DNA from 4 places in the Methylovirgula sp. genome. Region 1 is predicted to be linked to each of the others. Evidence: riboswitches for the same ligand, from Rfam matches in the RefSeq annotation. Region 1 holds a riboswitch; each other region holds the start of a gene.

What was found. A riboswitch is a leader RNA that binds a small molecule or an ion and turns the genes downstream of it on or off. The one in region 1 is predicted to bind cobalamin.
Region 2: it holds a riboswitch for cobalamin, as region 1 does, so the genes downstream of both, WDN02_RS10030 (aromatic ring-hydroxylating dioxygenase subunit alpha) here and WDN02_RS01740 (TonB-dependent receptor) in region 1, are expected to answer to the same signal.
Region 3: it holds a riboswitch for cobalamin, as region 1 does, so the genes downstream of both, WDN02_RS10090 (SDR family oxidoreductase) here and WDN02_RS01740 (TonB-dependent receptor) in region 1, are expected to answer to the same signal.
Region 4: it holds a riboswitch for cobalamin, as region 1 does, so the genes downstream of both, cobW (cobalamin biosynthesis protein CobW) here and WDN02_RS01740 (TonB-dependent receptor) in region 1, are expected to answer to the same signal.

What each region holds. Positions count from the first base shown of each region.
Region 1 is NZ_JBBCGP010000001.1:367,268-375,165, reverse strand. Features, by position in the region: gene WDN02_RS01750 (acetoacetate decarboxylase) at 1-655, shown strand, start outside; gene WDN02_RS01745 (hypothetical protein) at 1,031-1,612, opposite strand; gene WDN02_RS01740 (TonB-dependent receptor) at 1,648-3,612, opposite strand; cobalamin riboswitch at 3,718-3,908, opposite strand; partial or broken gene WDN02_RS01735 (DUF1289 domain-containing protein) at 4,020-4,160, shown strand; gene WDN02_RS01730 (hypothetical protein) at 4,179-4,925, shown strand; gene WDN02_RS01725 (PAS domain S-box protein) at 4,951-7,332, opposite strand; gene WDN02_RS01720 (hypothetical protein) at 7,742-7,898, shown strand, end outside.
Region 2 is NZ_JBBCGP010000001.1:2,051,099-2,058,996, reverse strand. Features, by position in the region: gene WDN02_RS10035 (acyl-CoA dehydrogenase family protein) at 1-676, shown strand, start outside; gene WDN02_RS10030 (aromatic ring-hydroxylating dioxygenase subunit alpha) at 705-1,781, opposite strand; cobalamin riboswitch at 1,962-2,191, opposite strand; gene fae (formaldehyde-activating enzyme) at 2,309-2,803, shown strand; gene WDN02_RS10020 (hypothetical protein) at 3,079-3,264, shown strand; gene WDN02_RS10015 (phenylacetaldoxime dehydratase family protein) at 3,435-4,400, opposite strand; gene WDN02_RS10010 (AI-2E family transporter) at 4,723-5,841, opposite strand; gene WDN02_RS10005 (response regulator) at 6,315-7,898, opposite strand, start outside.
Region 3 is NZ_JBBCGP010000001.1:2,063,460-2,071,357, forward strand. Features, by position in the region: gene WDN02_RS10060 (TetR/AcrR family transcriptional regulator) at 1-166, shown strand, start outside; gene WDN02_RS10065 (VOC family protein) at 360-815, shown strand; gene WDN02_RS10070 (DoxX family protein) at 829-1,248, shown strand; gene WDN02_RS10075 (DoxX family membrane protein) at 1,427-1,897, shown strand; gene WDN02_RS10080 (aldo/keto reductase) at 2,097-3,047, shown strand; gene WDN02_RS10085 (SDR family NAD(P)-dependent oxidoreductase) at 3,395-4,270, shown strand; gene WDN02_RS10090 (SDR family oxidoreductase) at 4,267-5,334, opposite strand; cobalamin riboswitch at 5,574-5,800, opposite strand; gene WDN02_RS10095 (TolC family protein) at 5,964-7,346, opposite strand; gene WDN02_RS10100 (TetR/AcrR family transcriptional regulator) at 7,522-7,898, shown strand, end outside.
Region 4 is NZ_JBBCGP010000001.1:3,694,515-3,702,412, reverse strand. Features, by position in the region: gene WDN02_RS18060 (cobyric acid synthase) at 1-639, opposite strand, end outside; gene cobO (cob(I)yrinic acid a,c-diamide adenosyltransferase) at 639-1,262, opposite strand; cobalamin riboswitch at 1,320-1,525, shown strand; gene cobW (cobalamin biosynthesis protein CobW) at 1,689-2,726, shown strand; gene cobN (cobaltochelatase subunit CobN) at 2,733-6,062, shown strand; gene cobG (precorrin-3B synthase) at 6,059-7,300, shown strand; gene WDN02_RS18035 (precorrin-8X methylmutase) at 7,297-7,898, shown strand, end outside.

The sequences.
Region 1 (7,898 bases):
CATCATCACCTACCGCACAGACATCGAGGCGTTGAAGGAAGTTGTGCCGGAACCACTGGAGGTCGCCGGGGATACGGTCAGCTATGAGTTCATTCGAATGCCGGACTCAACAGGCTTTGGCGACTATACCGAAACCGGCCAAGTTATTCCGGTGCGTTTTCGGGGTGCGGATGGGGACTTGCAAGAGGGCGGCTATGTCCATGCGATGTACCTTGACGACAACTCGCCTATTGCCGGAGGCCGAGAGATCTGGGGTTTTCCAAAAAAGCTCGCGACTCCGAAGATCTCTCATGAGAGCGAGACGCTGGTCTGTACGTTGCACTACGGTTCGGTTCTCTGCGTCAGCGCGTCGATGGGCTACAAGCACCGTGAAATCGATCACGCGCCGCTCCTGAAAGCATTGGCGCGACCCAATTTCATGATCAAAATTATTCCGCACGTGGATTGCACGCCGCGCATTTGCGAGTTGGTAAGATATTACGTTGAAGACGTTACGCTTAAAGGAGCTTGGTCAGGCCCCGGAGCGATTCAACTTTTCGAACACGCACTGTGTGATGTCGCGCGGCTGCCTGTCCGCGGCGTGGTTTCGGCTACGCATTATGTCACCGATCTGACGCTCGGCCTGGGAACCGTTGTGTACGACTACCTGAAATGAAGATTTTGGAGTTCAGAAACGCCCAAAAGCAGAGCCGACGCTAGCAAGCCTACGGCCCGCTTGTGCGATAGCGCACATCTTCAGCCCCCGGCGAAGGTAAGTTCGCCTTGTGGAGCACATCCCCCGCGCCACCAATTCGACCCCGTCGCCTTTGGCTACGGGGTTTTTCTTTATGGTGGCCCCTAAACAAAAATCGGGCTCTATCCGCAGAAAGTCGTTTCAACGAACGCTAATAATTTGCCGTTGCGGGTATTTCGCGTCCTTTAGGGTGCCAACAATCTCATCAGCTTACGATGAGATGAGATCGCCGCGTAGGTGGGGCAGATTACCTTCGCGATGCCCTCCCAGGCGCTTTTGCGTCGAAAAGATTGTAGTTCAGTCTTGGATGAAGGTCGTCGGCAACGGGCGGAATGGCGCTGTGGATTTTACGGCGGGTGTGCGGAGTGCCATCGCGATCCGACGAATCAACCACAATCCTGCGAAAGCCAATGCGTTTGTCTCAAGGATGCGCAGGATTATCGAGGGCGCATAGGCATAAAGCCCGCTTCTCGTCAGCAGCGAAATAAGGAAGAAGCCTCCTTCGTAACACGCAAAGGCAGCAACGAAAGTTGCGAGGACGGTGACGGTCGGATGTAAGCCAGCGCAGCGGCGTTTCGTCCAGAATGCCGTGAGAGTTGCGATGATCCCGACGAACAGAAAGGCCGGCGTCCAAGCGACAGTTGCCGCGTCGTGCGGATAATGCAGCACGGTGAAGCCAAGGATCTGGTTGGCCGCCACGATTCCGATGATAATTAGTAATCCCATTCTGCGGTCAAGCGTTAACGCGCCAAGCGCCGCGAAAGCCACAAGCGGCACCGCGCAGGCGAGGCCAAGGCTAAAAGCGACGCTTGCCGCCATCAGTGTTGCGAGCGAAAGCGGCTGCTGCCATTCGATAGCATAATGTCTGTTTTGCATCATTGTCTCCATTCGATTTCTTTCTATTTCAACGCATCCTAAAACGCGGAGAGCCGCATGCCACCGAAGACACCGATACCCGGACGCAGGAAGCCGAGCGGGTTCTCGTAATGCTCGTTCAGCAGATTATCGATGCGAGCGAAGAGATTTACGTGGTCGTCGACTTTGTAATTCGCCGCGACATTGACGACCACATAACCCGGTGTGAAATCCCCCGGCGCTGTATTTGAATTGTTGCGGTCGAAATCGTCGACCCATTTGCTGACCGCGATCAAAGTGCCGGATAAGGTAAGAGGATCAATCGGCGTCCAGAGCGCGGTGATACTGCCCTTGTCATATGGTCTGCGCTGCAATTCTAGACCGGTCGATTCATCCACCGCGCGCGTGTAGGTGTAATCCGTTCGCAGATGCAGCCGGTCGGTGACCGCCCAGTCGGCAAAGCTTTCGACACCCTGCGTTTCGGCATGGCCGATGTTTACGTAGGTCGTGTCGGTAGAATCGATCAGATTCGTGATGTTGTTGTGGAAATAAGTCGCCCCGAAGCTGAACCTGTCGTGGAATAAAGGCTGCTCGAAACCGGCGTCGTAGCCGGTCGATTCCTCCGGCTGAAGGTTGGGATTGGCGAAGAACAAGAAGGCCGGAGAATTCACGTAGAGTTCGCTCAGTGTCGGTGCCTTGAAACCGGTGCCGTAGCTAGCTTTGAGCTTCGTCTCTGTCTGCGGGACGATGAAAGCTGGCGCAACGCGATAGGTCACGTGACCGCCGAACGTGTCGTAATTGTCGTAGCGGACATTCGAGACGAGGAAGAAGCGATTATAGAAATTTGACTGCAATTCCGCATAGCCGCCAGCGTCATTACGATTTGCATCGACGTCGGGATCGTTCTGGAAGAGCGTTTCGGTCTCGTGGTCGGCACCGAGAACTATCGTTTCGCCCGGCAGTGCCGCGATCACGCTGCGCCAATCGAATTTGAGGCGCTGGCCCTGGTTGATTTCGTTATCGGTGCCGGGGCTGGCATTGAAGCTATTAGAGTCCGAATAATTGATGCCGAGATAATTCTTCAGCCGGTCGTCGAAGAAGGACGTTACCGCTTCGCCGCGGGTGAAAAAGTCGTGGTCAATTTGTAGACTTTGCGTTGACTCCGGAGCTTCCAGCCCGGTTGAAGGGTCGAACCCGTCGCCGGTGAAGAAATACGTGGAATCTGTATAACGGCCGACATAGTTCAGCGTCAGGTGCTCGTTGATGTCGGCGCCCAGCTTGGTCGAGAGGGTCCAATTCTCGTAGGAATCATTGTTACGCTGCTGGCCAGGTGGAAGCTCGTTCAACGGTGTCACCGGCGTGCTGGCCGCGAGATAATGGCTGATGTTGAATGCATAATTGAAGATCGAGTGCGCGCCGCTGGCGTTGAAGGTCTGGTTGGCCGTTCCGAATGAGCCACCCTCGATCGTTCCCGTCACCTTGAGCGGGCCTTGGCCCTTCTTGGTAACGATATTGATGACGCCGCCGATCGCATCCGAGCCGTAAAGGCCGCTCTGCGGCCCGCGCAAGATTTCGATGCGCTCAATGTCACCAGTCAGCAATTGGCCGAAGTCGAAGGAGTCATTGGGATTGCTCGGATCGCTGACGTCGATGCCATCGATCAAAACCTTGACGTGGTTCGAATTTGTCCCGCGAAGAAAGACGGAGGTCTGGCCGCCCGGTCCGCCCGTCTGCACGACATTGAGGCCGGGGACAGTGCTCAGCGCGTCGGGGACGGTGCGGTCTTGCTGCGCCGAGATCTGCTGGCTTGTGATGACGCCGATGCTACTTGCGACATCGCTCTCTGGCGTCGGCACCGTCGTCGGTGACGTCACGAGGACTTCTGGCAGGGATTGCGACTGATCGGCGGCTTGGCCGGTCGCGACCTGCGCCAAGGCAGAGGAGGAAAACGCTAGGGCGATGACGCTTGACGAAACAAAAAGCGCGCGGCGCACCGCCGCGGCGTTGGGTTGGGAGATGAGCATAATGCCTCGCAGCAACGTGACACGTCACTGCGAACCAAAGCGATCAATGCGAGCGATTTAGACGCGCATTCATCCCCCATCAGGACACCCCGCCCAATGTGTTCGCGCGTGACCACGGCGGATGGCAGGTCTCCTGGCTCACGGGTCTTTGCTTTGCGCCGCCTTCCCGGTTGCCCAGTGGCTTAATGGCGTTCAGCTCGCCGCTTACAGTTGCGGGGGCAGCCGCGGCATGGATCTGACGATCGCACCGCGTTCCCTTTTGATCCCCGAAGGGAACCATCACACTTATGATGAAGCTGAAGCCCGAATGCTGTCAAGTTCGATTTGCACAAGTTCGCAGCTTGCGGATGAATGCGTCCACGGCGTAAAGCTCCGCGCCAATATTTTCAGATCAAGCGGTGTCCGAGATGATTCCAAGCCCCTGCATTGGCGTATGCCGCATCCGCCCGTCTTCTGATTTCTGTATTGGTTGCGCGCGCAGCCGCGATGAAATCGCGAGCTGGCTAATCCTGACCGACGACCAAAAGAGCGCCGTTTGGGCGGCGCTGCCAGATCGGCGTGCGCAGATGGAACTTAGCATTTATCATCTCGGCTGGAGCACCGACGATTTACGAGCCTTCATAAGGGACACACTTCGCCCCGACGGCGGAACCTGGGTTTCCGGCGTGAACGGCGCAATCGCGGAATTTTGCATCGGCGCAGACGACGATTTGCGCGTGGAATTGAGCGATCGAACGATCAGTGCGCGCACGCAAAGTGGTGCGATGTCTCTTTCGTTGCAGGATCACGTCGCGGCGCTGGCAGTTGGATCGGCAGAATCCTCAAGCCGCGATGTTGTCGTGCTTGCCGTGCCGCGCGTTCTCACGCGGCAATTCCCCGGCGGCGGTTTAGCGAGCCTCGGAGAAGACACTGAAGCGATCCAACCAGATGAACGCAAGGCAACGCTCTATGATTTCGGTCTCGGGCGTGCCGCGGGCGCATTCTGCATGCGGACGAGTTCAGCAGCTCTCAAGGCGAGTCTCGATGCCTGTTTGGGCGCGGAATGGCAACAGGTGTTGAGCTTGAAGGGCGCGAATATTTTGGCGGAGTCGCCGGTCCGCGTCGTGCGCAATCCGATTGGGCGGATAGAGGTCTATAGCGGAATTCCGCAACCCGGCGGCGTCTCACCTGCAGGTCCGCACACGCATTTCTTGCCTGCTCAAATTGCGGCCGGCGGCGACTTACCTGCCACAATGCATATCCCGAACGCCTACATTCCCTGCGCCATATATTATCCGCCGCTCTCCGACGCGCGGTCGGATCACGACCACTAGCGCGTTTCGACGCTGATCCTCGACTTCAACTCTCAGGCTTCGCGCTTTTACGCGGCTGACCCAAACGGATAACGTTCGTCGGGCCTTGCGGTGAGGCCTCGGACTGGATACGGGCGATGACGCGCGCGAGGTCGGTGGCACTGAAGGGCTTGCGCAATACAATAAACTCATCGCGCGCTTCCTCTGAGCGATTGTTGTAGCCGGTGATGAGGATCATCGGCAAATTCGGATATTTCTCGCGAACCGTCCGCCCGAGGTCCACGCCGTCGATCGAGCCCGCCATGACGATGTCGCTGACGACAACCGAAATGTCCTGCTTTGCGAGGACTTCAAGGGCGAGTTGCGCGTTGCCAGCGATCTGAACCGAAAATCCCAGGTCTTCGATCAGTGAAGCCGTTGCCTCGGCCACGTCCGGATTGTCTTCGACGAGAAGCAATGTTCCGGTAGAGGCCAAATTCTGCGTGATATTCTCATCGCTTTCGCCGCCTCCGGACTTGCTGCGCGGGAGGTAGAGCGTGAAAACAGTTCCCTGCCGCAGTTCGCTCGTGACCGAAATTGCGCCGCCGGATTGGTGCGCGAAGCCTTGCACCTGCGCCAAGCCGAGACCAGTTCCGTTACCCGGACCTTTGGTCGTGAAAAACGGATCGAAAATTTTCTCAAGGACGTCTTGGGGGATCCCGCAGCCAGTATCCGCCACGCTAAGCGCAACGAAGTCACCAGTCAGTTGTTCCGGGGAACTTTTTCCATCCAGCTGCACATTCGCCGCAGAGATTTTAATCTCTCCGCCGTTCGGCGTCGCATCACGGGCATTCAGGACAAGATTGACCAGGGCAAGCTCGAATTCATCGGCATCGATCCGAACAGGCCACACATCCGACAGCAGGCCGAAGACCAGCCTGTAAGACGGCCCCATCGAGCTCTCGACCAACGTCCGCACGGAAGCGAGGCGGGCGGCGATTTCAACAGGGATGGGATTGAGCGTCTGCCGGCGCGAAAAGGTGAGAAGCTGTCGGGTCAGAGACTGACCGCGCCCTGCCGCTGCCTCGATGGCATCTAGCGAACGTTGGCCTTTGGTGTCTTCAGCGGGTACGAACTTTCGAAGCTGACGGATGTGGCCGCTCACGATCATCAGCAAATTGTTGAAATCGTGCGCGACGCCCCCGGTGAGCTGACCGAGCGCTTCCATCTTCTGTGCGCGGTTACGTTCAAATTGCGCTTTCTCGATCGCGAGCTCGTTTTCGCGCCGCTCTGTGACGTCGCGTGTGAGCTTGGCAAAGCCGATGAGAACGCCAGCTTCGTCGCGGATCGCGTCGATAACGACGCTGGCCCAGAAGCGCGAACCATCTTTTCGCAGCCGCCAGCCTTCAGCTTCGAAACGCCCTTCCTGTCCAGCCGTATGCAGGGCGCGCGCCGGGACGCCGGCCGAACGCTCAATTTCCGTATAGAACCGGGAGAAATGGCAACCGATGATTTCCTCGGAAGAATAGCCCTTGATGCGTTGCGCGCCTTTATTCCAGCTCGTGACGATGCCGTTGGGATCGAGCATAAAAAGCGCATAATCCGTCACGCCTTCGACGAGGAGTCGAAACTGGCGTTCACTCTCCCGCAATATATCTTGCGCCACCTTCCGCTCAGTGATGTCGCGTGTGATTTTTGCGAAGCCAATAAGCCGCCCCGCGTTGTCCTTGATTGCATCCATCACGACCGAAGCCCAGAAGCGGCTCCCGTCTTTCCTGTGACGCCAGCCTTCCGACTCGTAGCGACCGATGCGGGCGGCGGTTTCGAGCACATGGACGGGGAGTCCCGACATGCGCTCTTCCTTCGAATAAAATTGGGAAAAGTGCTGGCCGATAATTTCGCTGGCCGAGTAGCCTTTCATGCGTTCCGCGCCGGTATTCCAATTGGTGATGATGCCGTTCGGGTCCAGCATATAAATCGCGTAGTCGGACACGCCGTCCACGAGCAAACGGAAACGGCGCTCACTTTCGAGTAGAGCTTCCTGTGCGGCTTTCCGCTCGGTTACGTCGCGGGTGATTTTCACGAAGCCGATCGGCTCGCCGGCATCGTTACGAATGGTGTCGACGATCGCATTCGCCCAAAACCGTGCGCCGTCCTTGCGAATACGCCAGCCTTCCGCCTCGTAACGACCGTGTCTAGCGGCCTCGCGCAGGATCAGCGATGGCAAACTGTTGGCTTGGTCCTCGGGCGTAAAGAACCGAGAAAAATGCAGCCCGATAACTTCCGATTGGGAGTAACCCTTGATCCGTTCAGCCCCCGGATTCCAGGTGCGGACGAAGCCGTTCTCGTCGAGCATAAAGATGGCGTAATCGGTGATGGCCTCGATAAGAAGCGCAAATCGCCCCGCTTCAGCCAGATCGATAACGCTTTTGTGTTCGCCGATGGGCAAATTTATGTTCCCGATGTTTAAATAGTTTATAGCGATCGGATGGTCGCTTTCCTAAACGTAGCTCACCTTAAAATCCCGCGTTACTCTCAATAACCGCGAGCGATAACTTGAGTTCCATAAGAAATTTAGCATTTAGAGAACCAGGCCGGAGTGGGCTCGCCTTCAAACTTGCACCGCCCACCGGTGACGGTGACGACCCGGCAGAACTTCTTCCCTTCAGCCCACCGCTTCACGAACGGGAGGATTTGCCCTTCCGTGTCGAACTTTGGGATGCGGCCAAGCTTTCGGTCGAGCAAGTCCTGGCGGTTACTGCCAATGGCAGTATCGGCTATGCCGCCTATTTCGGTGCGACCCGAGAATATCCGACGCGCTATATTACACTGCGCCATAAGCATAGAATCTTATCCAGTTGGAACGGGCCGGGGCATTAACTCGATTTATGATTGTTCGCTTCTCCGCTCGGGTGGACGGGTTACGGAAAATGACCGATCGCGAACAAGCCGATGCGAAGCCGATCGAAGCGCCAGTGAGCGGCGAACTGAATGAAGCCGAAGATCTGCCCTATC
Region 2 (7,898 bases), 1.7 Mb from region 1:
CAACGGGCTGCTGCCTTGGGTCTCCAATCTCGGCGACGGACATCTGTTCGGTATCTGCTTTGCTGGCGAAGGCGATCGGCTCGTGATGGCGCTGGCGCGCTGTAGCGATGAGGGGGTGACGACGCGCCAAAATGCACACTTTATCGCTTTGGAGGGGACGGCGACCCTGTCCGTGCTCTTTCGCGACGCCTTCATTCCGGATTCAATGGTGCTCGCCGATCCGGCCGAGCCGTTCGTCCGGCGCATTCGTGCGGGATTCATCCTCTTGCAAACCGGCATGGCGCTTGGCCTCGTCCGCGGCGCCATCGCGCTGGTGCGTGAGAGCGACAGCATTTGCGGAGACGTCAACGCGTATCTGCCGGATCGCCCCGACGACTTGCAACGCAAGGCCGTGCGGCTCGGGGATGAAATCGACGTTCTGGCGCGAACGCCTTACAAGACCGATCCCGCCTATCTGCGGGCAGTGTTGCAAGTGCGGCTGCACGGTTCTGAACTGTCGCTCGCGGCAGCCCAATCGGCGATGCTGCACGCGGGAGCGCGCGGCTACATCGCGGGCTCGGTGGCGAGTCGGAAGCTACGCGAAGCCTATTTCGTCGCGATCGTCACGCCGGCCATGAAACACTTGCGCAAGGACATCGCCAGCCTTGGAAATGAGCGCAAAGAGAACGACAGCTGAAATTGCATCTGGACAAAAGCCGCACTACTCAATTTGTTTCAGCCGGCGTTGCCGGAGGCGCAATGATTTGTCCGTTGGCAGCCAGTAGAGCCCGCAAATCCTGGATCGGCGGAAAAACTTCCTGATTCCAGTCGGAGCCCTGGCTGTCGTGCGCCGCTTGTTCCATCTCGACGACTTCGCGATCCTCTCTGAAGACGCGATTGGTGAACATGGCCATGATCGGCCAGACCACATCGAGAAGGAACGGTATTTTCGGACGGCGCACGGACAATGAAATGAATGTCCTGTTGGACCTTTGCTCTTTGTCGACAGGCGTGTAACCGAGCCAGACATCGAGAACCGGATCCCCCTCGGACGTCCAGAACTTGAGCGTCTGATGCGGATATTCGGTGCGGACCGTCATAAGATCCTGCGCCTTATCCGACTGCCCGCGTATCGCGCCGACGATGACGGCCTCGCCGAGCGGCGGCTTCTCATCCGGGCGCATGAAACTGTAATCGACTTCCATCCAATCATCGCCGACGCGGCGATCAAGATAACGCGGATAAACCTTGCCTGTCGTACTGCGATGAAGAAACTGATGGTTCATGTCCATGAGGTTCTCATGCATGAACGTAAAATGGCATGCGACGACCTCGCCGAAACGCCGCGTTTTGTAAGATTTATCGCCACCCGCGCCAATCTTCGTGGGCGGCGCATCCGGCGTTGCTGAACCCGGCCAGATGAAGATGATTCCATCGATTTCGTGGCAAGGGTAGGCTCGCACGCCGTTCGGCAATTTGCCCTTACCCAAGTAAGGAACGTCGACGCAATGGCCTTCCGAATTGTAGCTCCAGCCGTGATAGCCGCATCGGACGACATTGCCGTTTACGACGCCCTTCGACAGCGGCACCTGCCGGTGCGCGCACCGGTCTTCCAGCGCGAAAACGGCGCCCTCCTTGGGGCGGATGAGTACGATCGGCTCGCCCGCGAAACTCCCGGCGAACGGCCGCCCGGTTTTCACCTCGCGGGACCAGGCAAGCGGATACCAATGGTCGGCCTGCGCGCCGATCTTGCGGAGATCGAGGGGGGCCGCCGCCTTAGCCGCAGACGTTTGTTCAAGCATTCAAAGGCTCCGCGGCGAAAAATGAGATAGATTGCCCTGCGGAACGCCGTGGCCGCCATGGTGGAAGAGTCAAAAACATTGCGTCACCCCTCAAGCGCGAGCGGCGATGCACATGCGACGCGCCTGCAACTTCGCGGCGCGCCGTAGAAGTCGAAGCGCACCACCGAGACACCCCGCCCGAGGACGATATATTGTCGAGGCAGGTCTCCTGGCTTGCGGGTGGTTGTTTCGAGTCCGTCTTCCCAGGATCATATCTTCCCAGTGACATGCATGGACCCAAACTCGCCGCTTACAGTTGCGGGGGCAGCGCCGACTTTACTCTCGAACGAACCGCGTCCGATCGCCTACCGGCTTCCCTCTTAGCTTCGCACGAATGAGATTCGCCAAAGACCACGACAGCTTCGAATATGGGCGAATGGATGGGTGAGTCAAGGTCGCTCTAGATTCGATGTTCGCGTGGCGAAATAGCACGGGCGTGGTATGGCTGTTCGCGCAAGCAAAGAAACATTTATCCGGAGGAGGATTGAATGGGCGACCTGAAAATTGATCGCGTGCTGGTTGGCGAAGCGCTCGTGGGTGACGGCAACGAAGTCGCGCACATTGATCTGATCATGGGACCGAGAGGAAGTGCTGCCGAAACGGCTTTCTGCACGACGCTCACCAATCAGAAAGTCGGCGACAATGCTCTTCTGGCACTTGTGCGCCCAAACCTCATGACAAAGCCGGCGACTGTGATGTTCAACAAGGTCGACATCAAGAATGGAGATCAAGCGGAAAAAATGTTTGGTCCCGCGCAAACCGGCGTCGGAAAAGCTGTCATCGATTGCGTGAAATCCGGTGTCATTCCCAAAGATGAAGCCGCTAATATTTTTATTTGCGTTGGCGTCTTCATTCATTGGGAGGCAAAGGACGATGCCAAAATTCAGAACTGGAATTACGCGGCGACCAAGCTCGCGATCGAACGTGCTGTCAAAGGCGAGCCGTCAATAGATGACGTCATTTCCCAAGAAAATGTGACCTAGCATCCATCGCCCTTCTATAGTTGAGGGCCATTAGGCGGTCGGCGTGCCGCAATTCTCTGTCGGAAGCCCCGGCCCGCCTATTGCTGCGGCTGGCGGTTAAAATAATGCGCTGGCGCAGCCTTTTTCGTCCTTGACCGTTTTCCGCTGGCATGCGGCAATCTCCAGGCGGGGAGCCGGATGCGCGGGAGAACTATTGGGCAGTCAGCGCGGGTCTTTAGCCTTTCGGACAATTTGGCGAGCCGGCGCACTGCCCTATTCTTCGAGAAGGCGGAGGATTGGACATGAAGGTCGCCCGTTTGTTGCGCCGCACTGCGCGGCAGCTTGTTTCGTGGAAAAGGGCCAATCGCGCCAGCACCCGCGTCGATTTGGGTGATCTCGAAGAGCAAATCCGGATCATGCCGGACGCAGAATTTGCTGAATATCTGCGCCTGCATACCAAGTCGCACAGCTGGAAGGTTTAGACAGCTAAGCCTTGAGTGGATGGGAGCCGGGCTGATGGCATAAGCCTATGCTTGTCCGCCTTTCGCAACCCAGGTGGCGGCGGCCAGCCTTAGGCGACAATTGAAATGTGGCTAGTTTAAATCGATGGGTGTTTGCGGAAGACACCCATCGATCGCCGAAGCGCCTAAATTCAGAGCGCGCGCATGACGCCAGTTTTCGGATGACAGTTGATGTATTCGAAATACTGAGCGCCCGCGTCGAAGACAGACACTTCGTGATAAAGCACCAGCTCTTTAAACTTCTTGGCAAGCCGGTTGAACGTGACAAAAATCTGCAGATGCGTGTGGTGCGATTCTGCCCAGGATTCAAGATTCGACAATGAGCGCCAGAGGCTCACGCCGAAGCCTTTTTCCTGAAGTTTGCCGTCTTCTCCCATGTGATAGCAATAGCGGTTGCAATAGCAGCCGACTTCGAGACCGTCGTCGCGCAAATAATTCATTCCCTCGAGGAGCACCGGTTGAATATCGTCAAACCAGGTCCGGCGTTCTTCGTCCTCTGTCCGGCTCCAATCTTCGCCCGAGCGGATGAGGGTCAAGTTCAGATGACCGGTTACAATCACGCGGCCGCCTTTGGCCGGCGTGCCTTGTTTGAGAGTAAGTTCGCCCACCGGATCCATCGTGTCGGTCTGCGAAAGCGGCAGCCGATCGCGCATCGACCCCCAATACCCGTGCTCGATGATCGGCTCGCTCAGACCACCCAAGAGAATGCTGACACCCTCCAGAGGGCCCGGGGCGGTGAAGATCGTCTCGAATTGCTCCATGCGCGGAGACAATATCTCGCGAAAGTAACCGATCCCATCGTTCAACCGATCGTCTGAAGCCCACCAATTCTTAACCTCCGCGCTGGCGTTCCACGCGTGGTACTTGGCCGGATCATTCCAATATCCAACGGCAATCAAGTTGAGATGGCCTTGGCCATCAACGAATTGCACGAGATCGTGACGCGCGGGACCGTCGGCCAGTTTGAAGCTCTGCAGGATAGTTTGGAAGGCAGCGCAGGCGCGTCCCTTCGTTTCGTCGCCCTTCGACTGCACGCCGAAATAAGCCATGACAAGCTGTGTGATCGATTGTGAGCCAATTGCAGAATAGGCGGGCACTCCCGGCTTCCAAGTGTCGCTAACCCGGCGCGTGCGTGTGCGCGGGCATCTCAGATGGCTCGGAATCGATGAATCTAAACTCATGAGGTCGTCGCTCCCTGTCGCCGGATCTCTTCGGAACCGGATCGTTATTCAACCAGAAGGTTGGAATAACAGGCAGGAAGTTTTGTCAACCTCGTTATGCTAATTCGGATGTCGCAATGCGAATTGCACATTGGCACCGCGGGCAAGTCGCCGCGCATTTTGTCACGAAAGCCGCCGATGTCGATATCCGGGACATTATCGCCGCCAGTGCGCTTCCTAGCTTGAGGCGCACGTCTCGCTACTCGCCCTCCAGAAAATGCCCCAAAGCGTTCAACGGCTTTATGCCGTCACAAATGATTTTTGCGATCGCCAGCATCGGCACCGACAAGATCGCGCCAGGCACGCCCCACATCCAGAACCAGAATATCAGCGAGATAACGACAAGAACCGGATTGAGCGTGAAACGGCGCGCGAGCAGCATCGGCGTGACGGTTTCGCCTTCAATCACGTGGACAATGAAATACAGTGCCGCCGGCAACACGGCGCGCCATAGGCTCGGCATGACGAGCAGGCCTTGGAAAAGAAAAATTGCGATCCCTAAAAACGGCCCCATAATCGGGACGAAGTTTAGCAAGAATGCGATCACGCCCCAAAGCACCGGGTTGCTCACACCGCAAAGCCACATAATGATCGCCGTCGCCACGCCGACGCCCGCGTTCATTAATGTGATCGTCGCGAGATAAGCCGACACGTTGTTCTCGATCTGCTGACTGAGATCAACGACCTGCCGCTTGTCCTTGAATCGAGGCATGATCTCGACAAGGCGACGCAAAAACAAATCTTCCGAAATCAGCAGAAAAAACAGAACGAGAATTGTTTCGAACAATTCACTCGCGGCGTGTTGCGTCCCGCGAAACAGGGCCTGTGCCAAACCCATATTCTGGACTTCAGAATTCAATTGGCTTGTTGGCGGCTTACTTGGATCGGGCGGATGCAAAAACGAAAGAACTTTGGTCACCGGATCGCTGATAAACTTTATTCTCTCCTGAATTTGCGGAAGGCGCTCGGGCGCGGCGCGAATCCAATCCTCCGCCGGCCGGGCGACAACGACCCCCAATGCAATGATCACGGAAAACGCGGCGATGATCAGTAGCGAGGCCGAAATAACGCGAGGGATGCGCAGTTGCGACATGAAGCGCATGATTGGCTGAAGCAAAAGCTTCAGAATGAGCGCCAGAAAGATCGGCAGAATCACATCGGCGGCGACATAGGCCGCGGTGAGAGTTGCGAAGATCACCAGAATCCCGAGAAACGCCGAGTTCGGGTTTTCCGGCAGAAAAAACTCGTCGCGCGGCGGTGAAGGCAAATCCTTCGCAATTGTCTCTGTTGTCGGGACTACAATGTCCGGAAACGGCATCGCCAAAGCTCCGCACTACGGCCTTAAATCAATTTGGGCCTCCGTAAGTTCCGCTTATTGGACTATGCGCCGCTCCCGCGTCGCGGTGAGGCACAAATACCGCCTCGCGATGTCAAAGATCACCTCCCGCAGGGCGATCTTCAAAATCACGCCCCTCGAAGACCGCGCCATTCTCCGTAATGATTCGATAAAATTTCCGACTCTCCGGCCTCACCTCGGTCCTTAAATATTCGAGACCCGCTTCGAAGGACGGAAAGCGGCGGATAGCGATATTGATCGCCGACGGGAGCGCGAAATTCCGACTGAGATAGAGTCCGCAAGGATCGAGTCGATTGAACGTCGCGGTCATGTGGCCTTTCCACTGAGGCTTCTGTCTGCGTCAAATGGAGGATGCGCCAGGTCGGCTCTCGGGGGCGGATACTGGCGCGCGAATACGAATGGCATTGACCATCCGCCGGTGCTTGCCGATAGCCTCACGCCACGATAGGACGTGAGGCATTCACAAGGGTTTGGGAGATCGCCGCGGCGAGTTGGTCCTGACTGAAAGGCTTCGCGAGCCGGATGCAACCCGGATTGATGTCGGCCCTTGAGGATTCCGCATAACCGCTCACGAAAAGCACATTCATATGCGGAAATTTTTGGTTGATCTGACGAATGAGTTCGATGCCATTCATCCCCGGCATCGCGAAGTCGGTGAGCACAATGTCCACTGCCGATGATACCGCGAGCATCTGCAGCGCCTCCTGTCCAGATTCCGCTTCGATGACCGCGTGGCCTAAATCTTCCAGCATCGCCGCGGTGCCGGTTCGCACCAAAAAATCATCGTCCACGACAAGAATGTTGAGCCTGGCTGATGGGGTCATGAGCGGTCGGGCTGGCTTCTCGGACTCGACTTTTATCTCGGCATTTTGATGCGCGGCGAGTGGCAAGAAGAGGTCGACCGTCGTCCCACTATCCTTCACGCTCGAAAGATGCAGCGCGCCACCAGACTGCGCCGCCATGCCGTAAACCATCGATAAGCCGAGGCCCGTCCCCCTGCCCGGCCCTTTTGTCGTGAAAAACGGCTCGGTCGCTTTTGCCAAAGTCGCCTCGTCCATGCCGACACCGTTGTCCGCGAGGGAAATGCATAGATAATCGCCGGGTTTAAGCTGTTTAAGCTGAGGGTCGTGAACCGGTGTCGCTGAAATTGAAAGTGAGCCTCCCTCCGGCATGGCATCGCGCGCGTTCACGACAAGGTTGAGCAAAGCCAGCTCCAATTGATTGGGGTCGATCTCTATCGCCGGCAGATCGTCACGGAGCGAAATTGTCAAATGCACGGACGGCCCGACGGCCCGAACCAGAAGCTCCTCGATGTTGGTGATCAGTGTTGCCGCATCGACAGTGACGGGCTTTAATTCCTGTCGCCGCGCGAAGGCGAGAAGACGTGCTGTCAGAGCCGCGCCGCGCTGCGCCGCCTCAATGGCGTTGTTAAGCAATCGTAATTCTTTTTCATCATGCACGCGTTTGCGCAGCATATCGAGGCTGCCGAGAATCGCCATGAGCAGATTGTTGAAATCATGCGCAACGCCACCCGTTAGCTGGCCGATCGTATCGGTCTTCTGCGCCTCGAAAAGCTGCGCCAAAGCCAATTCGCGCTCGCGCGTCCGCTCCTCGATGCGACGTTCCAGCATTTCGTTCGTTTGCGTCAGCGCAGATTCAGCCAGCTTCCGCTCGGTGATGTCATAGGTGACGCCGCTCAAAAGGCACGGACGACCTTCGACATCTTGCGAGACAATCGCGGTCGAAACGCACCATCGTTCTTCGCCGTTCGGCCGCAGAATGCGGTATTCTTCATGAAAGGTATCACCGGTCGCGAGCGAGGCGCGCATGGCGCGTTGTATCGCGGCGCGATCATCCGGGTGAAGCAAGCCCTGGAGAGACTCCATCGTCGGCTGGAATTCCTCCGGCAAAAGGCCCGCAATCCGATACTGGCCCTCGTCCCACGTCGCTTGTCCGGTCTCAGAATTCAGATCCCAAGAACCCATAGAGCCGGCCGCCAACGCGATACTGCGGCGCCG
Region 3 (7,898 bases), 1.7 Mb from region 1:
CCTCTGTGACGCGGCTGGTGCGGACGATGCCAATGCGCTTGCGGGCCAGATCGACCTTTTGATGGACGGTGCCATTGTGAAGGCTTTGGTGCGTGGCGATGCGAAGCCGGCGCAAGAAGCCCGCAGCATCGCGGACGTCTTGCTCAGCGTTGCTCTTATTCGGTAAGTCGAACGAAGCGACCGGCGCCAAAGCGGACAGGCCTGCTTTGCCCAGGCGGCTCTACGACATTGCAATCAACGGGTGACCGACACTAAAGTCTGATGGACGCCCGCGCCTCGGTCGCGCATCTAATTGCTGTCGGGAAAGCCGGTCCGTCTTTAGCCTCTCGCTCTGTGCCATATTGCCGTAGGAGTCGTCTATGAGCCAAGTACAAGTCGAGCAGAAAAGCTATCAGATGCCGCCGCAAGATGGATTTACCATCGCGCACTTTCTCGCCGTCGTCGACATCGAACGATCGCTTCGATTTTACGAAAAGGTCTTTGGAGGTCGCATTTTGAGCAGAGGCGACGGCCAAGGCGCGCCAGGGTACATTCAGATCGCGAACACGTGGCTGCTTGTAAACCCCGGGGGCGGTCCGACTCCCGACAAACCAACGGTCACGCTCAGCGTGCCCGCCGATCCCGATGAAGTCAGCAGCTTTATGAATATCCGCGTTGCGGATATTCAAGCGTGCTACGAACTATGGCAGAGTCGAGGAGCTGAGTTTATCACTGAGCCAAAGCCGAAGTATGGCGAGACACGCTGCTACATTCGCGATCCCGACGGTTACATTATAGAAGTTGGACAAAGCAATCCTGGCGTTGCTTACGGCTAGACGGCGCGGCGTCATGATAAATGACATCAACGGCGCGGTTATTTTCGCCGCGCGTCTTTTTCTCGCGACACTGTTTCTGATTTTCGGCTGGAGAAAGCTGAGGGACTATTCCGGCACGGTGCGTCAGATGGCGCAAGATGGCCTGCCGATGCCAGTGCTAACGGCTGCCGTGGCGACCTTCATGGAGCTTCCGGTTGCGTTCGCGGTCGCTGTCGGTGTGTTCACACGTCCTTCAGCAATACTCTTGGCTTTTTACACGCTGGGAACTTCGCTTATTGAACATCGCTATTGGACAACGACAGGCGCGGATCGATTCTCCAGCATGGAAAGCTTTTGCAAGAACCTCAGCATTATGGGAGGCTTCTTATTGTTGTACATTACCGGTGCCGGAAAATATTCGATCGATGTATTGTGCCGCATCGCCGCGCCCTGACCCATTGGGAAGTCTGCCTGAGACATCCAACGTCGAACTCGAAGAAGCATGGCGGCAGGGCCGCGGGAAACATTTCCATTCCTACGGTAAAACGTACGTCCGAACTCTCCGTGAACAGATTTAGAGGCTGGCCGTCCAAGTGCCCGAAGACGTCGGGAGACATCGAATGAGATGGGCCATGACGGATTTGCTATTTGTCGGCGTCGGGTGGACCGGCCTCGCGATTACCCTGAACCGGATCGCGGTTGGGGCTTTCTTTATGCTGTCAGGATATCACAAGTTGTTCGACCCGGAGCGCCACCGCGCGGTCGTCGATGAACTCAAGGCGCTCGGCGTTCCTGCGGTTGGCTTCAATCAATGGTGGGTGCCGTTGGTCGAGTTTGCCGCTGGTGGCGCCGTCCTTATAGGGCTCTTGGCGCTGCTCGCCGCGCTTGGCCTGCTTGTCATCATCCTCGTCGCCATCGCCACCTCCGGGCGGCAGCGAATCCAACTCTACAAACCGATCGATGAAGTGGATCGCATCGACGATTGGCTCTATTTACCGGAGACGCTTTATGTCTTTATGTTGATCATGGTCATTTCGGCCGGCGCCGGACCGTACAGCCTCGACGCTCTGATCCTGAATCTGATGAACAAGCACGTCGCGTAACACCGCGTCCTCACGGGCTGTTTCTTCCAACGCAGCGGCGTGCTGGCAAATCGCCGTCATCATGGGTGGTTTGGCGAAGATCGTCCGCTCGATCGCTTGGATACGACACGCTTAAAATCCATCGTCATATTCAGCGAGTTTCATCCGGCTATTAAAGAAGCGATTGCACTCGTTACCCGGCCTGACAAGGAATATAAATATGGCAAATCCAGACGCGCTTCGCGACACGACGATTCCTCTCGCTGGTGGATCCGGTGCGATGCCGGCTCTCGGTTTTGGCACGCTGATTCCAGATCCTCTCGTGACCAAGCAAGCGACCAAGGCCGCGTTGGAGGTTGGATTTCGACATCTCGATTGTTCGGACCGCTACCGCAACGAGGCCGCCGTCGGTGAGGCGATGCAGGAGGTGTTCAAGGAGGGGAAGATTCGCCGGGAGGACGTCTTCGTTACGACAATGCTATGGAACAACAACCACCGCCCAGAGCGGGTCCTGCCAGCCTATGAGGCAAGCCTGCGACGACTGCAACTCGACCATGTTGATTGCTATCTCATCCACACTCCTTTTGCCTTTCAACCCGGCGACGAGCAGGACCCGAGGGACGAGCAAGGCAAGGTCATTTACGATGCCGGCGTGACGCTGGCAGAGACATGGCGGGCGCTGGAGCGTCTGGTGGATGACGGCAGGTGTAAGTCAATCGGCCTATCGGATATTGGTCTGGAGCGATTGCAAGAGATCGTCGCAATTGCGCGGATCAAACCTGCCGTGGTGCAGGTCGAATCGCATCCGTATCTCCCCGAATGGGAGTTGCTCGATTTTTGCCGGCAGAAGGGCATCGTGGTGCTGGCATTCGCCGCGCTGGGGCATGCGATGGAGCCGAGACTTACAGAGGATCCGGTCATCGTGGCGATTGCGCAACGGGTTCACAAGACCCCCGCGCAAGTAGCTTTGGCCTGGGCCGTCCAGCGCGGTACGACGCTCCTGACGACCTCGACCTCGCGTCAGCACATTGAAGAGAACTTCGACATCTCGACTCCGCCTGAAGATGCCATGTTGGAGATTCGAGATAACCTCACGGAGAGAGTTCGCTTCAACGCCGTGGTCGAAACCGGTGTGCCTGGGTTCATTCCTCGGGCCAACCGACCTGCATGATGACAGACGTCGATAAGAGATATCTATCAGATTCCTCCCGCGCTCCCAATCGCCAGCACATTCCTGATTGCCGCCGTGAGACCGACGCATTGCAGCAGAGATGGCGAGGCGAGGCCATTGCACGATGGTATCGCCGGTACTTTGTCGCCGGCCGCTTTGCGCTCAAACCAGTCATTCAAGCTGCCCCAAGCATTTCCTGAAAGCAGTCATTCTCGCGACACGCTGATTTTAGGACATAATGCGAATCCTCCCGCGCCGATATCCCAGCTTCCAAATCGTTCAGGCCGGCGCTAAAAGCCCAAAGGATTCCTATAGAAGCGGTCGATATGGCGCGAGGAGCGTAACGATTGAGTGAGACAGGTCGGCCTGTAAGTGTTGTCACCGGTGCTTCTGGCGGGATCGGGCGATGGATTGCGTTGGGGCTGGCGCGCGCCAATTATCATGTTGTCCTGATTTGCCGGGACTCGGAACGAGGGCACGCTGTCGCCGCCTGGATCGCTTCCCATGTGCCGGAGGCCAGCACAGAAATGCTTCTGGCCAATCTAAGCTCGCTGCGTGAAACGCATCGTCTGGGTTTGGAGATCGCTGCGGCACACCCGCGGCTCGACGTGCTCGTCAATAACGCTGGTATGTTCGCCGCGCGGCAGCAGGTGACGGCGGAAGGCCACGATGCCGTGCTGGCGGTGAACCATCTCGCGCCTTTCGTTTTGACGAATGCCCTGGAGGGCGCGCTGCGGTCGGGCGCGCCGTCGCGTATCGTCAATATCGGCTCGTCCACTTCCGACCGCGCGAAGATCGATCCGGAGAATCTGGAGCTCACGCGGCACTGGGCCATGGTACGCGCTTATAGCCAGTCAAAACTCGCGATGATGATGGCGACCTTCGCGCGTGCCGAGCATTTGCGCGGCAGCGAGGTGGTCGCCAATGTCGTGCATCCGGGCGCGGTCGCCACCGGGCTGATCAAAGAGCGGGGGCTGATCGGTGCCGCCTGGCGGCTGATGGCGCATTTTCAGCGGACCGAAGAACAGGGCGCAGATACGCCGCTGCATGTGGCGTTGGCGCCGGACTGGGCGGGAGTCACCGGCGCCTATGTGAAGGACCGCGTCGCGGTTCGTCCCAACCCACGCGCGCTGGATGTAGGGCTGGTGAAAAAGGTCGTTTCCGCCACGCGGGTTTTGGTGGAGGAAACGGTCGGCGAGTCCGTCAATTTGAACCGGCTCTAAACCGGCTCCTCTAAAATGGCAGGTGCCGGATCTTCTACCGGAGAGGGGGTGGCATCCGCTGCGATGCGGCTTCTCCCGGTCAGCGCGGCGAGGGCACACAAAAGACGAACGTGTACACTCCCTGACCGGGCTCCTGTGCTAAAGGCACCGCGTGCCGGCGAGGCGCGATCCGAGGCTGCAAACAGCGTGGTGTCCTGCGGTGTCGGCGACATCGCCCCGTCGGCGAGCTGGCCGCCATAGCCAAGTTTCCGGATCGCGCGATGCACGAGGCCCGGAACGAGGCGCACGCCGATCGAGAATGCCAGTGTCGTGAAACTCACCGGCATCTCTCGCCGCTTCGTCATCGTCGCCAGATAGATCGCCTCGGCGATGGTCTCGGGTTGATAGACCGGCGCGATTGGACGCCCGGGCCGTCCCATATGGGATATCGCATGCTCGAAAAAGGGTGTGTTGACCGCTGGCGGAAAGATGGTCGTCAGCCGCACGCGGCTGCCTTCCTCAAACAGCTCGGCGCAGATCGATTGGCCAAAACCCCGCACCGCATGCTTCGCCCCCGAATAGGACGATAGTAACGGCATACCGTGGTAAGCGACAGCGGAGCACACATTGATGATGCTGCCGCGATCGCGCGGCAGCATCCGGCGCAGTGCGACGCGCGTACCGTTGACCGTGCCGAGATAAGTGACATCGGTTACACGCTGGAATTGATCGGCGGGCGTATCGAGGAAGCGCCCATAGGTGCCGTTTCCTGCGCAATTCACCCAAACGTCGATCGGTCCAAGCGTCTGTTCAAAGTGCGTGGCGGCGTTGTCGAGAGCGGCCAGATCAGTCACGTCCGCCTGTACCGTCGCAGCCATAACCCCCTGGCGTTCAACATCGCTGCAGGCCGCCTGAAGTCCGGCTTCACCGCGCGCGATAAGGCCAACCCGCCAGCCCCGCCGGGCAAACAATTCGGCGGTGGATCGCCCAATGCCAGACGACGCACCGGTGACCACCACCACGGCGCCGTCTTTCTCCAACGGTTGGGGATGCGTATCGATGGCTTCGAGGATAAATTGCCGCAAGCTACTCAATTTGCTTTAGCTGGTCTTGGTGATGACGCAATGGACTTTCCATTGATGGCCAGCAGCGCCTGCTCCGCAGGATAAAACGCAGATCGTGTTGCCGAAGACCGCGAGCGCCGAAACAGAACAATCAAAAACATGCGTCACCCGCGAGTGTAGGCGACGATGAAAAAGCGACGCGTTTGCAACTTCGCGGCGCGCCGTAGAAGTCGAAGCGCACCACCGAGACACCCCGCCCGAGGACGATATATTGTCGAGGTAGGTCTCCTGGCTCGCGGGTCACTGCTTGAGTCCGTCTTCCCAGGATCAGATATCCCAGTGACACAGATGGACTTCAGCTCACCGCTCACAGTTGCGGGGGCAGCGCCAGCTTCACTTTCGAACGAAACAGGTCCGATCGCTTGCCGGCTTCCCTCTTAGCTTCGTCGAATTGGATTCGCCGAAGACCACGACAACTCTGAATATGAGTGATTGGGTTCGTGAGTCAAGTTTGGCCGCCGTTGGTTCCCGATCTGTAGCTTTGATTTGCCAAAGGATTTTGACCTTATGAAGCGGAGATCGACGTCGGTCATGCGCCTAAAGTGCAGTATCCGCATCTTGCTCTTTCCGCCCAAGCTTTTTCGGTTCTATCAGCTCCAGCCGCCGCCAAGGGCCCGGAATGAGCGGACGGCGGCGCGTGCGGACTCAGTCCGGTTGTTGACGAGGTCGTCGCGTGCCGCGAGGAGCTGACGGTCCGCATCGAGAACGTCCGTCAGCGGGATCGCGCCAGCCTCATAGGCATTTTCTGAGAGATCGCGCGAGCGCGAGAGGGCAGTGACTTCTGCGCGCAGTTCCTGCTCCCGCAATTCAGATTGCGTCAGTTCAGAAAAAGCATCTTCGACATCTTCCGCCGCTTTCAATACGGATTGGCGATAGAGAAGAAGCGCCTCCAGATGATTGCCGCGCGCTTGTGCGACCTCGGCATTAATCTTGCCGAAATCGAAGAGCCGCCAGCGCAACGCGCCAGCGCCGACTGGCTGGAACGCGCGGGAGGTCAAAAGCTGATTGACGCTCATGCTTTCGAAGCCGAGCGCACCAGACAGCGATATTTTCGGATAATAATCGGCGATCGCGGCGCCAATTTGCTCGTTCGAGGCCGCAAGTCTGCGCTCGGCGGCGATGATGTCCGGCCGCCGTCTCAATAAATCGACAGGGCCAGATGTGCGTGTGATGGATGGCGGGACGGGGACATTGCGTCGTCCGCCAAGCTCGCGTGCGTATGTCCCTGGCTGAGCCCCCATCAACACGTCCAGGCGATTCAACTGGGCATCGAGCCCGGTTTGCAAGGTCGGGACGGTCGCACGCGCCTCGTGCAGAAGAGCCTCGGTCTGCGCGACTTCGCGATCGTTTCCGGTTCCATTGTCGCGCCTGCGTCGAACGATGCTCAGAAGCCGATTGTTCACTTCGATCTGATCGCGAGCGACCGTCAAGCGCGCCTGGTAGCCACGAATTTGCAGATAGGCATCCGCGGCTTCTGCCGCGACACTGATCCTCGTGCCATAGCCTTCGGCCTCCGCGGCCTCGGCTTCATCGTGGGCCGCCGCCGCAGTTCTCTGCAAGCCGCCAAACAGGTCAACCTCCCAACTCGCGGCGGGGCCGACATTGTAATCTTGCTGATCGCGCGTATAGCCCGGAAACGCGTTTGCGATCTTTCCTAAAGGACTTTGTAGAGATTGGTTCTCTGTTTCGGCTTGCGCGTTGAAGTCGGCCGTCGGAAGCAATTGCGCGCTGGCGCCGGCGGCAGCCGCGCGCGCTTCGTGGATGCGAGCAAAGGATGCGGCAAGATCGAGGTTTTGCGCCAGTGCGCGTTCGACAATGGCAACGAGTTCTGGATCCTTGAACCCGACCCACCATTGATCGAGTGGAGGCGCTGGCTTCGCGCCTGCCTTCGGGAGTGTGTGAAAGGCCGTGAGGTCGAGGCGCGGGGCGACATAATCCGGGCCGACGGCGCATGCGGAGAGCGCGATCGTCAACGCCAGCCAGCCCGGCCTAGTGTATTGGGGAAATCCGGAAGGACGGCGTCCGCCGCTTTGGGAATTCGCCCTCGTGGCGGAGACATGGACCATTTCGTTGTCGGCTCTTTAAACGTTAAAGGCAGCGTCAAAGTCTTGTGACCAATATCTATATCAGTCACTATTTGTCAATCTGATGCAGGATCGCTATATTTCGCTGATGCAGGACGATCAAAAGGCTCTCGCGCCCTCGCCGTTGGCCGATGTGGGTCAGCGCGGCCCGGTTGAGCATGAACGCAGGGAGCAAATTATTGCCGCCGCGGGCGATCATTTTCGCCACTACGGCTATGAGAAGACAACCGTGGCCGACCTCGCCAAAGCGATAGGACTGTCCAAGGCTTATATCTACAAGTTCTTCGATTCGAAGCAGGCGATCGGCCAGGCTGTCTGCTTTATGTGCCTGGCGGAAATTTCCGATGCCGCGATGGCAGTCGTCAAAGAGCCGAGGTCCGCCTCCGAGAGATTACGCCGTATTTTCAAGGTCATAGCGGACATGAGCGGAGACATGTTCTT
Region 4 (7,898 bases), 3.3 Mb from region 1:
GATGTCGCGCATCCCGGCTTCGAAGAGCGTCGGATCGCCGCGAAATTTATTGACGATGAAGCCCCGGATCAGCGCCGCATCGTCGGCATCGAGCACCGCTTTCGTGCCAGCGATCTGGGCGATGACGCCGCCGCGGTCGATGTCACCTATGAGAACGACGGGACAATCTACAGCCCGGGCGAAACCCATGTTTGCGATATCGTTGGCGCGCAGATTGATTTCGGCGGGGCTCCCGGCGCCCTCGACGAGTACCAGATCCGCCGCAGCCGCAAGTGTCGCAAAACTTTCGAGCACGGCGGCGCGCAGTTTTGGTTTCCAAGCCTGATATTCGCGCGCTTTGGCGGTCCCCACGACGCGGCCTTGCACCACGACTTGCGAACCGACATCGCTTTGCGGTTTCAATAAGACAGGATTCATATGCACGCTTGGCGCAAGCCCCGCCGCGCGCGCCTGCAAAGCCTGCGCCCGGCCGATCTCGCCGCCGTCTGCCGTCACGGCGGCATTGTTGGACATGTTTTGCGGCTTGAATGGCGTGACCGCGAGTCCGCGTTTGCGATATGCCCGCGCAAGCCCGGCGACGATCAGCGATTTGCCGACGTCAGAGCCCGTGCCCTGAAACATCAGACGTCGCGCTATCATTAAAACTCGATTCCGGCCTGAGCTTTGACGCCCGCCGCGAAATGATGCTTGACCGCATTCATTTCGGTCACGAGATCGGCGGCGTCGATCAGGGTCTGCGGCGCATTACGTCCCGTGACAACGACATGCAGGCCGGGACGCCGCTGGGTCAGCGCCGCGACGACATCATCGACCGGCAGATAATCGTAGCGCAAGGCGACGTTCAGTTCGTCGAGGATGACAAGTCCGATCTGCGGGTCTTCCATCAGCGTTTTCGCCTTCGCCCAGGCGGCTTCGGCGGCGGCGATGTCGCGGGCGCGATCCTGCGTTTCCCAGGTGAAGCCTTCTCCCATCGTGTGCCAGGAGACGAGATCGGCGAAGCGCGTCGCCAAGATGTCGCGTTCGCCCGTCGACCACGCGCCCTTGATGAATTGCACGACACCGACGCGCCATCCATGTCCGATTGCGCGCAGCAGGAGGCCGAAAGCCGCCGTCGATTTGCCTTTGCCACGTCCGGTATGGACGATCAGCAGACCTTTTTCGATCGTCTTTGCGGCGACTTCTTCGTCCTGCGCTTCCTTGCGCTTGCGCATCTTTTCCTTGTGCCGCGCGCCGGAATCAGGCGCATCTTGCGCAATTGTCATGGGAAATCTCCAGCCGCCGCGGCGGAAGGCGCTGTTTTGACAAGGCTGCGGGGCGATGGCAAGGTGCCAAACGACGGTCCTTCTTCGGAAGGAAAACAGGGAATGCGGTCTGAGCGTCTGCTCAAAGCCGCAGCTGCCCCCGCAACTGTGAGCGGCGAGCTTTCGCCCGAAGCCACTGGATTGCCGAAAGGCGATCTGGGAAGGCGGGCGACATATGTGTTGAGCCGCGAGCCAGGAGACCTACCGTCTTCGTTGACCGTTTGCGTCGGGCGGGGTGCCCCGGGCGAATGCTGCAGCCTTTGCTAAGCTGCGTTGCGCTGAAGTGCGCCGGTCCTTTCACCCCACGGAATAGAGCGTTTTCGAGCGAAGTGGATTCCGGTTCGCGTGAAGAAAACGCGTCGAAGCAAAACTGACGCGGAGCATGGAATGGCGGCGCTCGACACGCATAAAATCCCGACAACGATCGTCACCGGCTTTCTGGGCTCCGGCAAGACGACGCTGATCCGCCATCTGCTCGAACGTGCGCAAGGCCGCCGCCTGGCTTTGATCATCAATGAATTCGGCGATGTCGGCGTCGATGGCGAAATCCTGCGCAGCTGCGGTGTCGCGTCATGCCCCGAAGAAAATATTATCGAGCTCGCCAATGGCTGTATCTGCTGCACGGTCGCAGACGATTTCGTGCCTGCCATTGAGGCGTTGCTCGGTCGCGGCGAGAAGCCCGACCACATCATCATCGAGACGTCGGGTCTGGCCCTGCCCAAGCCGCTGGTGAAAGCCTTTGATTGGCCGACCATTCGTTCGCGCCTCACGGTGGATGGTGTGATTGCCGTGGTCGATGGCGCTGCCGTGCTCGCAGGCACATTTGCCGATAATCCGGAAATGATCGCAGCACAGCGCGCCGCCGATCCTTCGCTCGATCACGATAATCCGCTTGAGGAAGTCTTCGAGGATCAACTTCTGTGCGCTGATATGGTCGTGCTCAACAAAAGCGATCTGCTGACAGACGATGAGAAGATGCAGGCGCGTGAACAGATCGCCGCAGTTCTGCCGCGCGCGGTCAAAATTGTTGTCACGAGCGAAGGCAAGGTCGATCCCGAGCTGCTGCTTGGGCTTGAAGCTGCGGCGGAAGACGAGATCGACGCGCGCAAGTCGCATCACGATGACGAGCCCGAGCATGATCACGACGAGTTCGAAAGCTTCGTGCTCAATGTCGGTCCGGTCAGCGATCAGGAGCAATTCATCGCCAGGCTGAGTGCTATCGCCGAGCAGCATGACGTGTTGCGGATGAAAGGCTTTTTCGAGGTCGCGGGCAAGCCGATGCGTCTTCTGGTGCAGGGCGTCGGACGGCGCTTCCGGCAGAATTTCGATCGTCCGTGGCATAAGGACGAATCCCGCCAGGGCCGGCTGGTCGTCATCGGCGAGACGGGGCTTGATCGCGCGGCGATTGCCGCAGCGGTCGGCTGAGCGCCCATGCATCTTCTGCGCACGACGACGCGGACGATCGACGAAGCGGAGAGCGCTGTCGATCTTGGCCAGACGCCGGGCGCGATCGTCTTTTTGTCTTTTTCCGATAGCGATCTCGGGCTCGCCGCGGCGGCGCTGGAAGATCGCCAGACCGCCGATGTACGCCTCGCGTCATTGGCGGCGCTACGCCATCCTTATTCGGTCGATCGTTATATTGAATCTGTCGCGGCTCATGCGCGCTTCGTGCTGGTGCGTCTTCTCGGCGGTCTTGATTATTGGCGTTATGGCGCGCAAGAGCTTGCGGCAGCCGCGCGTCGGCATCGCTTCGATCTCGCTCTCATTTCGGGTGATGGCCGCGCTGACCCGCGGCTCGACGATCTCTCGACGTTGCCCGTCGAAACGCTCCGCGCGATATCAAGCAGCTTCGATTGCGGCGGTCCCGGCAATCTTGCCAATCTTTTTGCCTGGATTGAACGGCGCAGCGAGGGCGAGACAGGCCAATTGCCCGAGCCGCAATCGACGCCAGCCTGCGGGTTTTTCGCCGCCGCCTGCCGATCTGGTGCGAGTGATGCGCCGCTCGCAATCATTGTGTTTTATCGCGCCTATCTTCTCGCCGGGGATGTCGCGCCAATCGTAGCTGTCGCCAATGCTTTGGTCTCGCGTGGCCTGCGCGTCTTGGCGGCGTATGTGCCCAGTCTCAAGGATGGCGAAGCAGGAATCTGGCTTTCCGAGCTTCTGACGAAAGAGAGGCCCGACGTTATTCTGAATTCGACGGCATTCGCCGCGCGCATGGATCAAGCGCACAGCCCGCTTGAATCTGCGGACGCGCCGATCCTGCAAATGATCCATGCCAGCAATTCGCGCGCGTCCTGGGACAGCGATATGCGCGGGCTCGGCGTGGCTGATCTTGCCATGAATGTCGTCCTCCCGGAGCTTGACGGCCGCATCATCACGCGGACGATTTCCTTTAAGGAGGAGACTGAACGCAGCGTGGCGTTACAATTCACGCGCGTCGTTCATCGGCCGGACGCTGCACGGATCGCATTCGTCGCTGATCTTGCCCAAGCATGGGCGCGTTTGCGCCGCACCCCGCGCGGCGGCCGGCGGCTCGCCTGCATATTGTCCGATTATCCGGCCAAGGCCGGGCGTGCGGCCTACGCGGTGGGGCTCGATACGCCCGCGAGCCTTGTCGAGATCGCAACGCAGCTCAGGGCGGCAGGTTACGATATTGAGGCGATCGATGACGGCGACGCGATCGTCCGCACTTTGGCGGAAGGCGCGCCGTGCGAATTCTTATCTCTGGCAATGTATGAAGAAGCATTCGCCGCGCTGCCGGAAACATTGCGCGCCGCAATTATCGCCGCGTGGGGCACACCGGATGCCGATCCGCATGTCGAGCGTGGTGCTTTCCAGTTTCGCGCCATGCGGCTCGGCAAGATGATCGTCGCGATCCAGCCGGATCGTGGCGGCGCGGCGCAACGCAAGGCGGATTATCACGACGCGCGGCTGCCGCCGTCGCATTTCTACGTCGCGTTTTATCTGTGGCTGCGTCACGTCGAGCGGATCGATGCGATGATCCAGCTCGGCACGCATGGCACGCTCGAATGGCTGCCGGGCAAAGCGACGGCGCTGTCTGAATCTTGTGCGCCGGAAGCGCTTCTCGGGCCGGTGCCGCTGATTTATCCGTTCATCGTCAACAATCCCGGCGAGGCAGCGCAAGCCAAACGCCGCGCTGGCGCAGTGATCGTCGGCCATTTGACACCGCCGCTCGGGCCGGCCGGGAGCGCTGGCGATCTTGCGGAATTCGAGGCGCTCTTCGACGAATATGCCTCGGCGCAGCAAATGGACCCGAAACGCGCCGCTTTGCTCGCCGAGACGATTTTGGCGCGCGCCGGCGAAACGGGACTCGCGGCGGAAGGCGGCATCACGCTTGACGCGCCGCAGGAGGAAGCGTTGGCCAAGCTCGACGCATGGCTTTGCGATATCAAGGATATGCGCATCGCAGAAGGTCTGCACACATTTGGGCGGCCGCCAACGTCCATGGCGCGCGTGTTGGCGGACACGCAGGCCGATGCGGCCGACTTAGCGCGGCTCGATGCTTGTGCAGAGCGCGAAATGGCGGGACTTGTTGCTGCGCTGGACGGTCGCTTTGTCGAACCCGGTCCATCGGGCGCTCCGGCGCGCGGGCGGCTCGATGTCTTGCCGACCGGCCGCAATCTCGTGACTATCGATCCGCGCATGGTGCCGACGCGCACGGCGTTCGAGATCGGCAAGCGCGCCGCGGCGGCCGTAATCGCCCGGCATTTGCAGGATCACGGTGACTGGCCACGGCGGCTTGTGATCGATCTTTGGGGTTCGGCGACGATGCGCACCGGCGGCGAGGAGCTGGCACAGATTTTCGCCTATCTCGGTGCGGTTCCAGTCTGGAACGACGCGTCGGGCCGTGTCACCGGCTTCACCATCCTGCCCCCGGCGGCGCTCGATCGTCCACGCATCGACGTGACGTTGCGGCTCTCGGGGCTTTTCCGCGATGTGTTTCCGTCGCAAATCGCGTTGATGGAACAATTGATCGACGCGGTTGCTTCGCTTGACGAAACTGCGGACGATAACCCGCTCGCTGCCACGCGCGCGACGAGTGGCGACATGCGGCGCATTTTCGGTCCCGCCTCCGGCACTTACGGCGTTTCGCTTGGCCGGATGTTGGCAGAAGATGCGGCTGTAGCCGAAAGCGCTCTCGCCGGCGCTTATCTCGCTGACAGCGGCACGGCGCTCGGGCGCGACGAGCGTGCAGCGCCGGATGTGTTCCGCGCACGTGTCGCCAGCGCTGACGCCTTCGTGCATGTCCAGGATTTGCCGGGTCAGGACGTGCTCGATTCGAGCGCCTTCTTCGAACATGAAGGTGGCTTTGCGGCGGCAGCAAAACAAACCGGCGGTCATGCGAGCCTCTATCATCTCGACGCGACACGTACTGAGAGGCCAGTGGTTCGCGCTCTCAGCGAGGAAATTGCCCGCGCGGTGCGCGGCCGCGCGTCCAATCCGAAATGGATCGCGGGCCAGATGCAGCATGGCTATCGCGGCGCGGCGGAAATCGCCGAAACGGTCGATAATCTCTACGGTTTCGCGGTCACGAGCGGCAGCGTGACGCCGCGCCAATTTGATCTCGTCTTTGACGCGACGCTCGGCAACGACGACGTTCTGGCCTTTCTTAAGCAGGCCAATCCGGAAGCGGGAAGGGCGATCGCGCAGAGATTCGATCAGGCGATGCGGCGCGGACTTTGGGCCTGCCGGCGCAATTCTGTCGCGATGCGCCTCGCAAACCTCCTGGAGGCCGCATGAGCGCGCTTCGCAAAGGCTGGTGCCCGAGCGTGCTGCGGCCGATGGCGAGCGGCGACGGGCTGATTGTGCGCGTCAGCATAAAAGACGGGCGCGTTTCGCCCACGATTGCACGAGCGCTGGCCACGCTATCGCGCCGTTTCGGCAATGGACTCCTCGATCTCTCGGCGCGGGCGAATTTGCAATTGCGGGGTGTCAGTGACGCAACGCTCGTGCCTTTGCAGACGGAGCTTCGGGCGCTGGGTGTCGCCGAGGCCGATGGTGAGCCTGCCGTCGCGCGTAATATTATCTCACATCCGCTCGCCGGAATCGATCCGCAAGCCGTCGTTGATACAGGGTCGTGTGTCCGTGTGCTGCGCGATCGGCTGGCGCAGGACCCGATCGTGCACCAGCTTCCGCAAAAATTCGGCTTCGTGATTGATGATGGTGGCGCACTCTCGCTCGCCAATGAAAAGACCGATGTCAGTTTTCTCGCGCAGCGTGGGGCGGACTGCCCTCGCTTTCTCATTCGCCTTGCCGGCCAAATTGCGGGTGAATGCGCGATTGGGGAACTTGCAGATGTCGGTCTGCGCATCGCGCATGCATTTCTGCAACTGCGCGATGAACCTGCGGAACGTATGGCTGCGCTTGTGCGGCGCGTCGGTATCGAGAAAATTATTGCAAGCGCTGGGCTAACCCAAACAGCGCTGATAATCGAAAATCACGCACCGCACCCGATCGGCACGTACCGCGTCGGGGCAAATTGCGTACTCGGCGTGGGTATTCCGTTCGGACGGCTCGACGCGTCCACGCTGAAACGATTGGCGGATCTTGCCGAGGCAAGTGGTGGCGAGATGCGTCTGACGCCCTGGCGCGCAATCCTGATCGTCGGGGCCGATCAACCCGATGCCGCGCGTCTCAGCGATACAGGATTGATCTTCAACGAGGACGATCCTCTGCGGTCTGTCGCCGCCTGTCCGGGGGTGTCCGGTTGCAGCAGCGGGACGACGGCGACACACACGGACGCACGGCGGCTTGCGCCCTTCGCCCGACAATTGCACACACACGGCATTTCTTTGCATGTCTCGGGCTGCGCTAAGGGCTGCGCCCATCCGGCGGCTGTGCCTTTTACGCTGGTCGGCCACGACGGCCGCTATGATCTTGTGCGCGACGGAACGGCGGCCGATAAGCCAATTGCCACCGGCCTCGAAGTCCATCAATTGGATCTCGCTTTGCAGCAATTCGCGGAAATCGACGCATGAGCTATTCCTATATCCGCGACGGCGCCGAGATTTACCGCCGTTCCTTTGCTATCATCCGCGCCGAATCCGATCTCGCCCGCTTTACCGCCGAGCAAGAGCCGGTCGCGGTGCGCGTCATCCATGCGAGTGGCCAGGTCGAAGCGGCGCGCGATCTTGTCTTCTCGCCCGATTTCGTCAGCGCGGTACGTACTGCCCTGCAAAATGGTGCGCCAATCCTCTGCGACGCGAAAATGGTCGCGGGCGGAGTCACGCGCACGCGGCTGCCCGCCGATAATCAAATCATTTGCACGCTCGCCGATCCATCGGTCCCCGTGCTCGCAATCGAGATCGGCAACACGCGCTCCGCCGCCGCGCTTCATCTCTGGAAAGAGCACATCGCTGGCGCTGTCGTCGCCATTGGCAACGCGCCGACGGCCTTGTTCCACCTGCTTGAACTTTTCGAGGCCGGCTGGCCGCAGCCCGCGGCCATCATTGGCATGCCCGTCGGCTTTGTCGGCGCGGCGGAATCGAAAGAGGCCTTGATTGAGTTCGACGAAGTACCATTTCTCGTTGCGCGCGGGCGCCGTGGCGGAAGCGCCATGACAGTGGCTGCGATCAA